DNA from 2 places in the Peribacillus sp. SRI_006 genome. Region 2 is predicted to be linked to the other one. Evidence: riboswitches for the same ligand, from Rfam matches in the RefSeq annotation. Region 2 holds a riboswitch; the other holds the start of a gene.
The links. A riboswitch is a leader RNA that binds a small molecule or an ion and turns the genes downstream of it on or off. The one in region 2 is predicted to bind S-adenosylmethionine.
Positions count from the first base shown of each region.

Region 1: another riboswitch for S-adenosylmethionine. It lies ahead of mtnW (2,3-diketo-5-methylthiopentyl-1-phosphate enolase); the one in region 2 lies ahead of AC2YHV_RS04770 (sugar ABC transporter substrate-binding protein).

Region 1 covers NZ_JBYCZT010000009.1:216,805-222,854, forward strand. The annotation lists gene AC2YHV_RS15080 (CobW family GTP-binding protein) at 1-71, opposite strand, end outside; gene AC2YHV_RS15085 (cupin domain-containing protein) at 500-1,033, opposite strand; gene AC2YHV_RS15090 (methylthioribulose 1-phosphate dehydratase) at 1,058-1,687, opposite strand; gene AC2YHV_RS15095 (2-hydroxy-3-keto-5-methylthiopentenyl-1-phosphate phosphatase) at 1,684-2,343, opposite strand; gene mtnW (2,3-diketo-5-methylthiopentyl-1-phosphate enolase) at 2,350-3,582, opposite strand; SAM riboswitch class I at 3,691-3,844, opposite strand; gene AC2YHV_RS15105 (pyridoxal phosphate-dependent aminotransferase) at 3,963-5,135, opposite strand; gene AC2YHV_RS15110 (carbon-nitrogen family hydrolase) at 5,235-6,017, shown strand.
Region 2 covers NZ_JBYCZT010000003.1:99,697-105,746, forward strand. The annotation lists gene AC2YHV_RS04765 (GTPase domain-containing protein) at 1-1,987, shown strand, start outside; SAM riboswitch class I at 2,082-2,187, shown strand; gene AC2YHV_RS04770 (sugar ABC transporter substrate-binding protein) at 2,303-3,415, shown strand; gene AC2YHV_RS04775 (sugar ABC transporter ATP-binding protein) at 3,472-4,974, shown strand; gene AC2YHV_RS04780 (ABC transporter permease) at 4,976-5,980, shown strand.

The DNA of each region.
Region 1 (6,050 bases), on a different contig from region 2:
ATATTTCGAAGAAGCGTCGTTTTCCCGCTGCCGAGAAAGCCGCCCAATATGTACACTTCGGTCGTTTTCATTCTTATCTGCTCCTATAATCCGGTTAAATTCGATTCCGTTAAATTTTATCATAACTAGCTTACTAAAGCACTTGCCGGATTCACATAAAAAAACCAGCCCGTAAGCTGGTTTTAGACTAGACATTTTCGAAGAAAAGCGAGTTCGACTGCAGTTTTTTATTTAAAAACATCCAGTCGATTTCAGAAATCCTCTCCCTTTCCGCCGACTGTCCCCCGAGCCTCCTCGGCGCAAGCGCCTGTGGGTTCTCGGCTAGCCAATTATTTGGCAGGAGTGTCGCAAATTTCTTCAATCCAAGGGGGATTACAGGAAAAAACCATTAAGGATAATCTGGTCTTGTTTTAAAATCATGGTTCGAGATGAGACCATTCCGACTTCCCTTTTTTCTACAAATAAAAACCAGCCCATAAGCTGGCTTTTCAACATTGATTCATGCTTGAACTTCGTCTTTTTCGTAAATCGGCACCCATCCTGCAGCTGTTACGAAAATCCGGACAGCAACAGTTTTCCTATCTTCCGCGAGCGTGAAATAATGTCTTGTTGATTCTGGTACACTAATAAGATCTCCTGGATTAAGCCGTACATCAAACCACTGTTTATCATTGCCTTCAATGGCAAAGATACTCGTTCCACCTGCTATGAAACGCACTTCATCATCTTCGTGATGGTGTTCCTGCTTAAAGTTTTCAAGCATTTGATCCAAGTTAGGATTTGCATCGGATAATGTGATGATATCATGGGCTTTATAGCCTCTTCTTTCAGAGATTTCCGCTATCTCTGATTGGAACGTTACAAGGATTTCCTCCTTGTCAGCATCTGTTAGATCGTATTTTTCTACAAGATGTGCAGGTAATTTAGAAATGTCCCATTGCTCATAAATTACCCCGTGTGTTTCTAAAAAACCTTTTACCTGTTCACCGTTTTCAATAACCTCGTTTGTTTCATGGAATCTGATCGTCGCCATCATTCATTCCTCCTCTATGAGTATTTATCTTATAGAACCTGCAAACGCCTTTTGTTGATTAAGTAACAGTTGATATTGAAATAAAAATTCGCAGGCTTCAAGTATTCTTTTTGCCTCGAATCCGCTTTTGCCCCAAACCGTAATGCCATGATTGCGTATCAGCACAGCGCCAGAGTCTTCTTCGACATGCGGCTTGAACTTATCGGATAGCAACGGTATGTCAGCGTGATTATATATGATTGGAATCCGAAGCTCCGAATCTTCATCCCACCGACCGGTCGCTTTAATGATTTCATGATTACGAAAGGAAACTTGGCCTTCATCTCCGTACAATTCCGAAATCACATTATTTTCAACTGTATGGACATGGAGTACACAGTTCGCATTGGTTTTTCGGTAAATGTCTGTATGAAGTAAAGTTTCGGCCGATGGTCTTAGGTTCGTATCTTCAACTGGTTTTCCTTTTAAATCCACCAGTAAAAAGTCCGTATCCGATTGCTTCCTTTTATCCTTACCGCTTGCGGTAATATAAAAGAAAGGGCTTTTGGGTTCGCGGATGGACAAATTCCCGCTTGTTCCCATAAACCAATCCCTTTCGGCCAGTTCAGCTTTAATATCTGCCAACTCCTGCCATTCTTTAGAATGAGTGTTCACGCTTTAACCACCTCCTGCTGCTTTATAATGTCAATTACATCAAAAAATGTTTCGAATCCTTGATGTGGAATTCCTTCCCTACCGCATTTTTCAAGCAATATGTCACGGGCTATGACAAAATCGGCCTGTTTTGCCGCTTCAAAATCCGTAACTGAATCTCCAATAACGAGTTTAAAATCTTCCGGACCCGCAATTTCCCTCATAATGGATGGCTTGCAGCAACCGCAATCATTATTACATTGCTCATCACAAGCATGTGGCCACTCAATATAAATCTTTTCCTTATCAAAAAATGCATGGTTGCAATAAACGGACTCTGTTGGCAAGATATCATTCAAAAGGGGTGAAATGAAAAAATCCATGCCCCCGCTTACAATATATAAAGGGATATTGGCTTGTTTCGTATACTCAACGAATTCATAAAACCCTGGTCGAATGCCGGCCGTTTTTCTTACATATTGGATGATGTCATCCTTCAAGCCACTATCAAGCAGGGAAAACATATCCCCAACTCCTGAAGATATACTGATTTTTTGCTGAAGGACACCGTCTTTCAACGCTTCCCATTCCGGAGGCGCAAATTTCTTCATAATTGAAATGATATTATCTGTGTTGGTGATCGTTCCGTCAAAATCACAAAAGATGATCGGTTTCATTATTTCTTATAGGCCTCCCCACAACACAAGAGCTTTTTTTAGGGTTTCTTCCTCAGCCGCCGCTTCAGAAAGTTCCTTTCCTGCCAGAACGGCTTCCACAGCAGAACGGAATGCCTTGGCACCGCCCTCTGCTCCGTCAGGGTGCCCGTGAATTCCGCCTCCGGCATTAATCACACTATCAAGCCCGAAATCCTTGATCAGGTCCGGAACCATGCCCGGATGAATGCCTGCAGAAGGAACAGGGAAGGCTTTTTTCCATGAAAGTTCATCTCTTGTCAGAGCTTCAGCAATCGCTAAGGTCTCCGTTTTTTCAAGTGCGACATTTCCATAAGGGGAAGGGAACAAGGATAAATCCGCACCTGATAATCTTACTAATTTACCAAGCAATAATGGATAGCCGATACCATAAAATGATGAAGATGCCAATGCCCCGCTATATGCGGGGTGCGCCATGATCGGCAGCTTTATACGATCATGTTCACTCAAGGCCTGCAATACATCCAAACCATATGTATGAACGTTGAACAATAAAGCATCTGCCCCTGCTTCAGCCGCTTGCTCTGCCTTATCCAATAATTCAAAAGTTTTCCCAGATAGATTGACAGCATATAAAGTACGGTGGCCAGTGGTTTCATAGACTTCATTCAATATTCTTTTTCCCGTTTTTATTCTATCGAAAAATGGAGTCAGTTCCTGGTCGAAGAGGATCTCATCATCCTTAACTAGGTCGACACCTCCCAATGCTTGTTGCTTCAGTTGATCATTATGAAATGTTAGGTCTCTTCCCAATACGCCTTTAAAGATGCTCATCACCAAGGGCCGGTTAAATACGCCCAGCTTTTCCCTTATGCCTTCAATGCCAAATTGCGGCCCGGGAAAAGCTTTTTGAATATCACCGACAAAATCCAAGTCTATAAGTTTTATTTCACCGTCCAATGAAAGTTTGCCGAAGACCGTCGTAAGGATTGCAGGTAAATCATTTGAGAAATTCCTTGCCGGATAGGCAATTTTAATCAGCGAACGGTATACTTTCCGATTAAAGTAGCTGTTTGCCCTCTCTTCTTCAGATAGGGGTGTCACCGATACGACGCGTCCCTTATGTTTTTCCAGTTGTTTCTGTACCAAATGCGGCAAGTCCGTCCATGTCCCGACAGTCAGACCCAAGGCAATGCTCTCTGCTTTTTTCTCATGATTTCCAATAAAGTCATGAATTAAATAAGTAGCGACTATCTCGCTCATCTGATCACTCCTATAACACGTTAGTATACTCTCGATGTCACTATTGGCCTGAGATGGTCTCAAAATGGCAAAAGCCCCTTCATAAAGAAGAGGCTTTAAAAAGCCATCTTCTTATCTCCCAGCCATCGGCTGCAAGAATTAGCACCGTGCCTTGTGGATTTCAAAAAAATCCGGCGGAAGGATTCCGCCCCATTTTACAATGGAATTACGGTCGGTTGCTGGGCTTCATCGGGCTAGTCCCTCCACCTGCTCAAAATAAGAAAACGCTGATATATAAGTTGCATCCAAGTATCGAAAGATTAAGAATTTATTTTGTATTCTGACAGGTAATTCCTACTTTGTCAATAAGTTTTAACTATTTAAAGGTGAACCTTATTGCACTAAAATAAGTTTAATGTCCGTATTCGTTCCACAGCCTCTTGCAGCCGTTCTTCCGAAGTCAGTAGCCCTACCCTGACATAACCTTCGCCAAATTCACCGAACCCATTCCCTGCGGCAACAGCTACATGGGCATGCGTTAATAAATAGTCCGCAAAACTCTCGGACGTAAAACCTCCAGGTACCTTGAGCCAGGCAAAAAACGATGCCGCTGGAGCTTTGACTTCCCATCCGATGGACCTCAATCCCTCAATGAAAACATTCCTTCGCCCCTCGTACATTTGCACTAACTGCTCTACACAGGTCTGTGAGTCAAGCAAAGCGCTTGCCGCAGCTTCTTGTATCGCCGGGAAGAGACTCACATAAAGATGGTCTTGTAAAAGTTCAAGAGCTTCTATTACACTCTTATTGCCCACTGCGAAGCCGACTCTCCACCCTGCCATATTGTATGTTTTCGATAGAGTGTATATTTCAACTCCTACATCCTTCGCTCCCTCCGCCTGGAGAAAGCTTATCGGTTTTTTTCCGTCGAATCCGATCGCCCCATAGGCGAAATCATGGACCACACAAATTGAATGTTCTTTTGCAAAGGAGACGGTTTCATCAAAGAAACTTTCAGTTGCAGAAGCGCCTGTGGGATTATTCGGATAATTCAAGAACATCATTTTGGCTTTATCAAGAACTTCTTTATGTATGTCATCGTATTTCGGAAGAAAATCATTTTCTTCTGTCAAGGGCATCAGTTCGGTCTTTGCCTGGGCTAAAACAACACCGGAAAGATAATCCGGATAGCCGGGATCTGGAACAAGGATTGTATCACCTGGATTCAATAAACACTGCGGAAGTTCGACAAGACCTGCCTTTCCCCCGAAGAGAATCGCCACTTCACTAGTCGGATCCAGCTTGACACCGTATTCCCGTTCATAAAAGACGGCAGCAGCATCTTTTAAATATTGATGTCCCCGGAATGGCGAATATTTATGATTAATCGTTTTTTCAGCGGCAGTTTGCAAACTTTTGACGATATGTTCCGGCGTCGGCTGATCAGGGTTTCCCTGGCCTAAATTAATGACATCATGTCCTTGCTCCGTGATTGCATTGACTTTTGCGACCAGTGAAGCAAAAAACTGCTTGGGCAGGTCCTGAAGCAGTCCGGATTTTTCGAATTGCACCATTTATACACCTTCTCTGAAATTTCTTGAAATTCTAGTCACAAATGATATATGTTTATCGTAGTCTTGTAAAGCATTTTTTACATGTAGGGGGGTTAAACGATGAAGTGGAAAATAGCTTGTATTCAAATGGATATAGCTTTCGGGCAACCAGATATCAATTTTCAGGTTGCAGAACAATGGTTGGAAAAAGCAGCTCGGTCCGAACCCGATATCGTCATATTACCAGAGCTTTGGACAACCGGATACGACTTGACCAGGCTGAATGAGATTGCTGATCAAGAGGCAGAAAAAACGATTGAATTTCTTAAAACACAGGCACAGAAACACCAGTTTCACATCATCGGCGGTTCCATTGCGAAAAAAACAAGCAAGGGAATCTATAACACCATGATCATCATCGATAAACACGGAAAGCTCATTAAAGAATATGATAAGCTTCACTTATTTCAATTAATGGATGAACATCATTTCCTGCAGCCAGGTGAAAAAGATGGTTTATTTACCCTTGATGAAAAAATATGTGCCGGGTTCGTTTGTTATGACATTCGTTTCCCAGAATGGCAGCGAGCCCATACCGTTCAAGGCGCGGAAGTTCTATTCGTTACGGCTGAATGGCCAAAGCCGAGACTCGATCACTGGAGAGCTTTATTGATAAGCCGTGCCATCGAGAACCAAGCCTATGTTGTAGCCGTTAATCGTACAGGTTCGGATATCAATAATATATTTGCGGGCCATTCCTTGATTATTGATCCATGGGGGAATATCATAAGTGAAGCCGGAGAAGGAAACGAACTATTGACAGGCAGCTTGGACTTCAACAAAGTTACGGAAGCACGTAACAAAATACCTGTATTCGAAGATCGCCGTCCTGACTTTTATTAATTTACCCATTGACAAACTATTTAAAAAGTTGAT
Region 2 (6,050 bases):
ATGGGATGAGCTTTCCGTCTATTACAGGGATGCATATGCAGGTTTGTTAGAAGGAACGCATCTAATCAAAGAATTAAGTCCTGTCGTGCCAAGGTTGCTGGAAAACTGGCTCAAAATCGCAGACGGGGAGCTTTCGCTGTTTGCGGCGGCATCCACGTTGTCCTGGAATGAAATCTTTCCGGATACGATTAATGCGCTGGTCATTCAGGATGCGGAGAGCCTGCTTTCGAAATCGCCTAAATTGGGAGGCGGACTGGAAGCGGGAGAGAAACTGTTCAATTCCATTATCCAGTGGGCTGAAGATAATGATTTAAGGGTTGGAAATAAGCTTAAATGGATGGTGGAGGGGCTTAAAGATACCAGCAATTTCAATCTCCTTCTTGCAGGAAGTACAGGAAATGGCAAGACATCCTTTATTCAGTCAATCGTTGGAGAGAGCATTGCTGCTGAGGACCATTCTTCCCTAGTCAGTGTCAAAGACGGGGATGATTTGGAAATCCTTGAAATTACCGATACAGATAGCAAAGTTGTCGAGGAGCTAACTGATTTGGATGAAACACGCCGTCAGCGCGGGACTATAGTCGATGTGACAATCATCAGTGACTACCTAAGAAATAATCATTTGCGATTATTGGATACACCGGGGTTCAATGGGGAACAAAGCGTGGAATCCGATTTCCAAGGCTATTTACATGGCAGTGATGGCCTGATGTTCGTTCTTGACGCCCGGGCTCCTTTCACCGGCAGCGAAAGGGATCTGTTATTGGAAATTCAAATGATGGCACCTAAACTGCCGATCCATTTCCTATTAAATAAAATGGATACGATATACAGTGATCAGGTCGCAGTCCGGATGGAGGACGAAACATGGGATAAAGTGAATGCATATTTCCCGAATGCGAAGGTGTTCGCTTTCTCCAAACATTATGACAGCAGGCAGCAATTGAAGGATCTTTCAGCCTTCCTTCAATCGAATTATCAAGATGATAATTGGAAGGAAAGAAGATCTGAAAAAATCCTGGCATTCATTCGTAAAACTTTATCTTATCTATTAGAAAAACGGACAGCCAATGAGCGGAAATGCGAGCATTCCATCTCTTGGAATGAGCAGATGGAAGTCAAACTGAATGGAGCGGTCAATCAACTGGCTGATCTGGAAAAAGAAAAAAGTGAAAATATCATAAGGTCGTATCGTTCGCTTAAGGACGAAGTGAAAAGTCAGCTTTATTCAAAAATTCCTGAATTACTGAGGGATTGCTCTAAATCGTTAACGGAAAGCAGTGATTTCAGTCAGGTCCATGTACAGTTAAACCAGGAAATGAATGAGCGGATTCAAAACTTCATTTCTGACAAGATCATGCCTCAATATTACCGTTCTCTTCAAGACTGGATTGCCAGTTCCCAAATGGAGTTCTCACAAAGCCAGCAGTTCATGGATGAGATGAGTGCCGGATTCAATGAATTATACAAAGAAGAACGGATTACACTGGCAGGTGACTTCAGGGTATTGGATGACTGGCGCCGTGATGCCGACCGGATGACAAGCAGTATCCGCATCGAAAACGTCAATATCCTTTTGCGCAGGACTCCATCACAATTACTGCTTAAAGGAGCAGGTAAGCTATTTGGGGCGATACCGCAAAATAAGGCCAATATGTACAATCGTTACAAGAAATACCTGGAAAGTGAAGATTACCTGGATGTTGCTGAAATGATCACGGAACGTTTCCTAACCCAATTTGGATTGTTTGAAAAATCATTGGATCGGGACATCTCACTTTTCTATCGCAGTTCATTTGCCTTACTTCAAAAAACGATAGAGCAGACGCAGACTGAAATAAAAGACTACCAGGCTGCATTGGAGCATATGAAAGAAAATCCTGAGGTTTACCGTGATCCGATCACGTTGTTCGAAGTGAAATTAAGGCAGTTGGAGAGGCTTGAAAAAATCGAGAAAAAGCGTCTAGCCCAGCTCCAAAGAAAATAAAAATAACAGGAAAAATTTCAAATATTCAAAAATCTATTGACTTTACGACTATATCCCTATAAAGTGATAATTACGAAAACGTAACACAATATATCTCTTATCAAGAGTGGCGGAGGGACTGGCCCTAAGATGCCCAGCAACCGTTCCATTAGGAATTGGTGCTAAATCCTGCAAAACAGAAATGTTTTGACAGATAAGAGAGGGACAAGTCTGCAAAACAGCCGATTAAACCTCTCTATATTAGAGAGGTTTTTATTTTGGGATTTACACCGACTTAACTGATAAGACTAATTAGAAAACATGGAGGGGAACAAGATGAGAAGGTCTATTAAAGGGATATTCATTTCTGCCATCGCTTCGGCTTTGCTTTTAACGGGTTGCTCTGCAGGGCAGAGTTCCACAGAATCGAAGAAAGAAGAAAAAGTATCATTTGAAAATGTCCCGGAGAGATTTGCTGATGGCGATGGAGCCAAAATCAAAGTGATCCGTAAAATTGGCGGTGATGATCATACTGCCCAATACCTGGCGGGGGCGAAAGAAGAAGGAGAAGCACTGGGGTTTCAGGTCGATACGTACACAGCCAATGGTGATACGGCTAAATTCCATGATGCGATAGCACAGGCTTTGGAGGAAGATTACGACGGCTATATCATTTCACATGGTGATGATGCCGCAACTGTAAATGACGTTCAGAAGTTGGTTGATGCAGGTAAAAGCGTTGTCACATTCGATTCAATAAGCGATCTATCTAAAATAGAGGGCGTGACATTAACTTCACAAGATGATGAAGCGCTGGCAACATTGGCTTTCGATAAACTGATAAAAGAACAGAAAGGTGAAGCGGCAATTGCATATCTTTGGGTGGATGGTTTTCCTCCAATGGTAAGAAGAAATGCAGTCTATCAGGAAAAACTAAAAGAAAATCCAGGGATTAAAGAAGTCGAAAGATTCGGAGTGGCATCCGCTGATACTTCGGTTCAGACACAAAATGCTGTAGCCGCAATGCTGAATAAATACCCTAAAGGCAAATTGGATGCCATTTTCGCAACATGGGATGCCTTTGCCATCGGTGCAGCCCGGGCGATTAAAGAAGCGGGCCGCGATGAAGTGAAGATATATGGAATTGATGTTTCGAATGCAGATCTCCAGGAAATCCAATCGGCTGATAGCTCTTGGTCCTACACGGCAGCAGTCGATCCCAAGTTGATCGGTGCAGTGAATATGAGGATATTGGCTAAAAAATTAGCGGGTGAAGAAACACCGCAAACATATGATTTGGAGGCATCACTCATTTCGCAAAAGCAAATCCAAGCTTCAAAAGAAGCGGTAAACATGGCAAACCTGTCTGATATTGTCGATGGCTGGGGTGTATCGACGGAATTTGAAGAAGATTGGATGAAGGTTTTGAAAGATCATTATAAAAAATAAAAAGAGACACTCTCTTTCCAGCGAAGGGAGTGTCTGTTCTATAAGGGGGAATGGACATGGGCAAGCAACTAGAAATGAAGATGATTTCGATTGAATTTCCGGGGGTGAAGGCGCTAAGTGATGTTGATTTTTCCGTACAATCAGGAACAGCCCACGCATTGGTCGGTGCAAACGGAGCAGGGAAATCGACGTTAATGAAAGTTTTATCGGGAGCCCATGTTCATTATTCAGGTGACATTTTTATTGATGGGATGAAGCGGGATATCCGCTCGCCAAAAGCTGCTCAGGAACAGGGCATTCAAATAGTTCATCAGGAAGTGGATACCGCCCTCATCCCTTATTTAACAGTTGGGGAAAATGTAATGTTGAATGATATGGTCCAAAACATGGGAAAAAAACAAAGGGTACATTGGAAAGAACTGCACAACAAAGCCACTTCTATTCTTGAAGATATGAAAATTCATGTCCCTTCGAAAAAGTTGGTTAGAGACCTGACCTTGGCTGAAAAACAGATGGTCCTGATAGCAAGAGCCGTTTCGACAGAATGCAAATTCCTGATTCTCGACGAGCCAACTGCTCCGTTAAGTCATACGGAGACGACAGAACTTTTTCGAATTGTAAATGAGTTAAAGCAAAAAGGCGTGGCAATCATTTTCATTTCACATCGTCTGCCTGAGATTTTTGAAATCTGTGAGGAAATTACGATCATGAGGAATGGGGAGCGTGTCACTTGTCGAAAAATCGAGGACATAACCCGTACCGAAGTGGTAGAGAACATGCTCGGGAAAACCATGGATGAACAGTTTCCTGAAGTGAATGCTTCGATTGGAGACGTAATTCTGGAAGTGAACGGATTGTCAGATGCCGAGAAAGTTAAGAATGTCAGTCTGAATATTAAAGCAGGAGAGATAATCGGTTTGGCTGGGCTGGTCGGGGCTGGGAAAACGGAGCTGTGTAAAACCCTTTTCGGTCATACGTCCATCACAGCGGGTGAAGTCATACTGAATGGTCGAAAGCTTTCTCTGAAATCACCGCATGAAGCAGTAAAAAGCGGGCTGGCACTTGTACCTGAGGAACGCAGGAAAGAAGGGGTCCTTGTACAGGAATCAGTCTCGGCAAACTTGACTGCAGCCAGTCTCGGCAAATTCTGCAAAACATTCAGTGTCGTCGATCGTAAGGCGGAAAAGGAAAAGGCGAAGGAAATGATCGCAAGTCTCGGCATTAAAACACCTTCAGGGGAAGTGAAGGTCGAAAACCTATCCGGTGGTAACCAGCAAAAAGTTGCGATTGGAAAATGGCTTATGGCAGATGCGGATGTATACATATTCGATGAACCAACGAAAGGGGTCGATGTCGGAGCCAAGAAGGATATATTCGAATTGATTGCAAAGCTTGCAAGGAATGGAAAAGCGATCATTTATGCATCCTCCGAGCTTACCGAAATCATTGGCATTACCAACCGGACCTATGTGTTATATGACGGGAGCACTGTCATCGAATTAGAAACAAGCAAAACGAATGAAGAAGAACTACTATTCTATTCAACAGGAGGTAAATAGGATGAGCATACCCATTCCTGTTACACAGACAGCGAAAGCGAAGAAAAAGGTGGAACTATTCGACTTTTTCTATAAATACGGCACAATATTGACGATTATCATTCTGATTGGAATTTTCGCCGTATCCAATCCATCTTTCATCCAAACGTCTAACCTGATAAACATCCTGCGTTCCATTTCAATCGTGACCATCATTGCGATCGGCATTACAATATCACTGACCGTGGATGGCTTCGACCTTTCCGTCGGCTCCGTCGCATCATTGGCCAATGCCATCGTCATCTCGATGTTTGTCTGGTTTTCACAGGATACATTCATCGCCATATTAGCTGCGGTCGGTGCCTCGCTTTTCGTAGGGGCTTTGAATTCATTCATGATTGTTAAATTGAGAATTCCCGACATGCTGATGACATTGGCTACCATGTTCATTATTCAGGGAATTGCCCTTACCTATACAAAAGGGGCCACGGTTTCGCAAAATATGGTCATGCCCGACGGGACATTCGCAACAGGACTGATCAGCCCGTTTTTCGCCAAAATTGGCCAGGTACCGTGGATAATCCTGATCATGGCCGTCATTGTGATAGCGACCCATATCTTTTTGACTTATACGAAGCACGGTCGTTATATGTACATTATTGGGGGAAATAAGGAAGCGGCGAGACTTTCCGGGATATCGGTTAATAAATACAAAATCCTTGCCTATCTGCTTTCGGCTCTATTTGCTGCAATCGGGGGGATTGTCCTTGCATCAAGGGTCATGACATCGGAAATCAATTCAGGGTCACCCTATTTAATGGATGCCGTCGCGGCAGCCTTCATTGGTTCCTCCGTTTTGGGAGCGGGAAAACCTAATGCCTTTGGAACCTTCATCGGTGCAGTCCTGATCGGAATCCTTCAAAATGGACTCATCATGATGTCCGTTCCGTATTATGCGATGGATATCGTCAAAGGAACTGTGCTGGCCCTTGCGCTCGCGGTAACCTATTATAAGCAAAAACATTAAAAAGAATTCGTTACGTTACTCTACAGAAATCCAAAAATATGAAAAAATCCTGTTGTAATGCAACAGGATT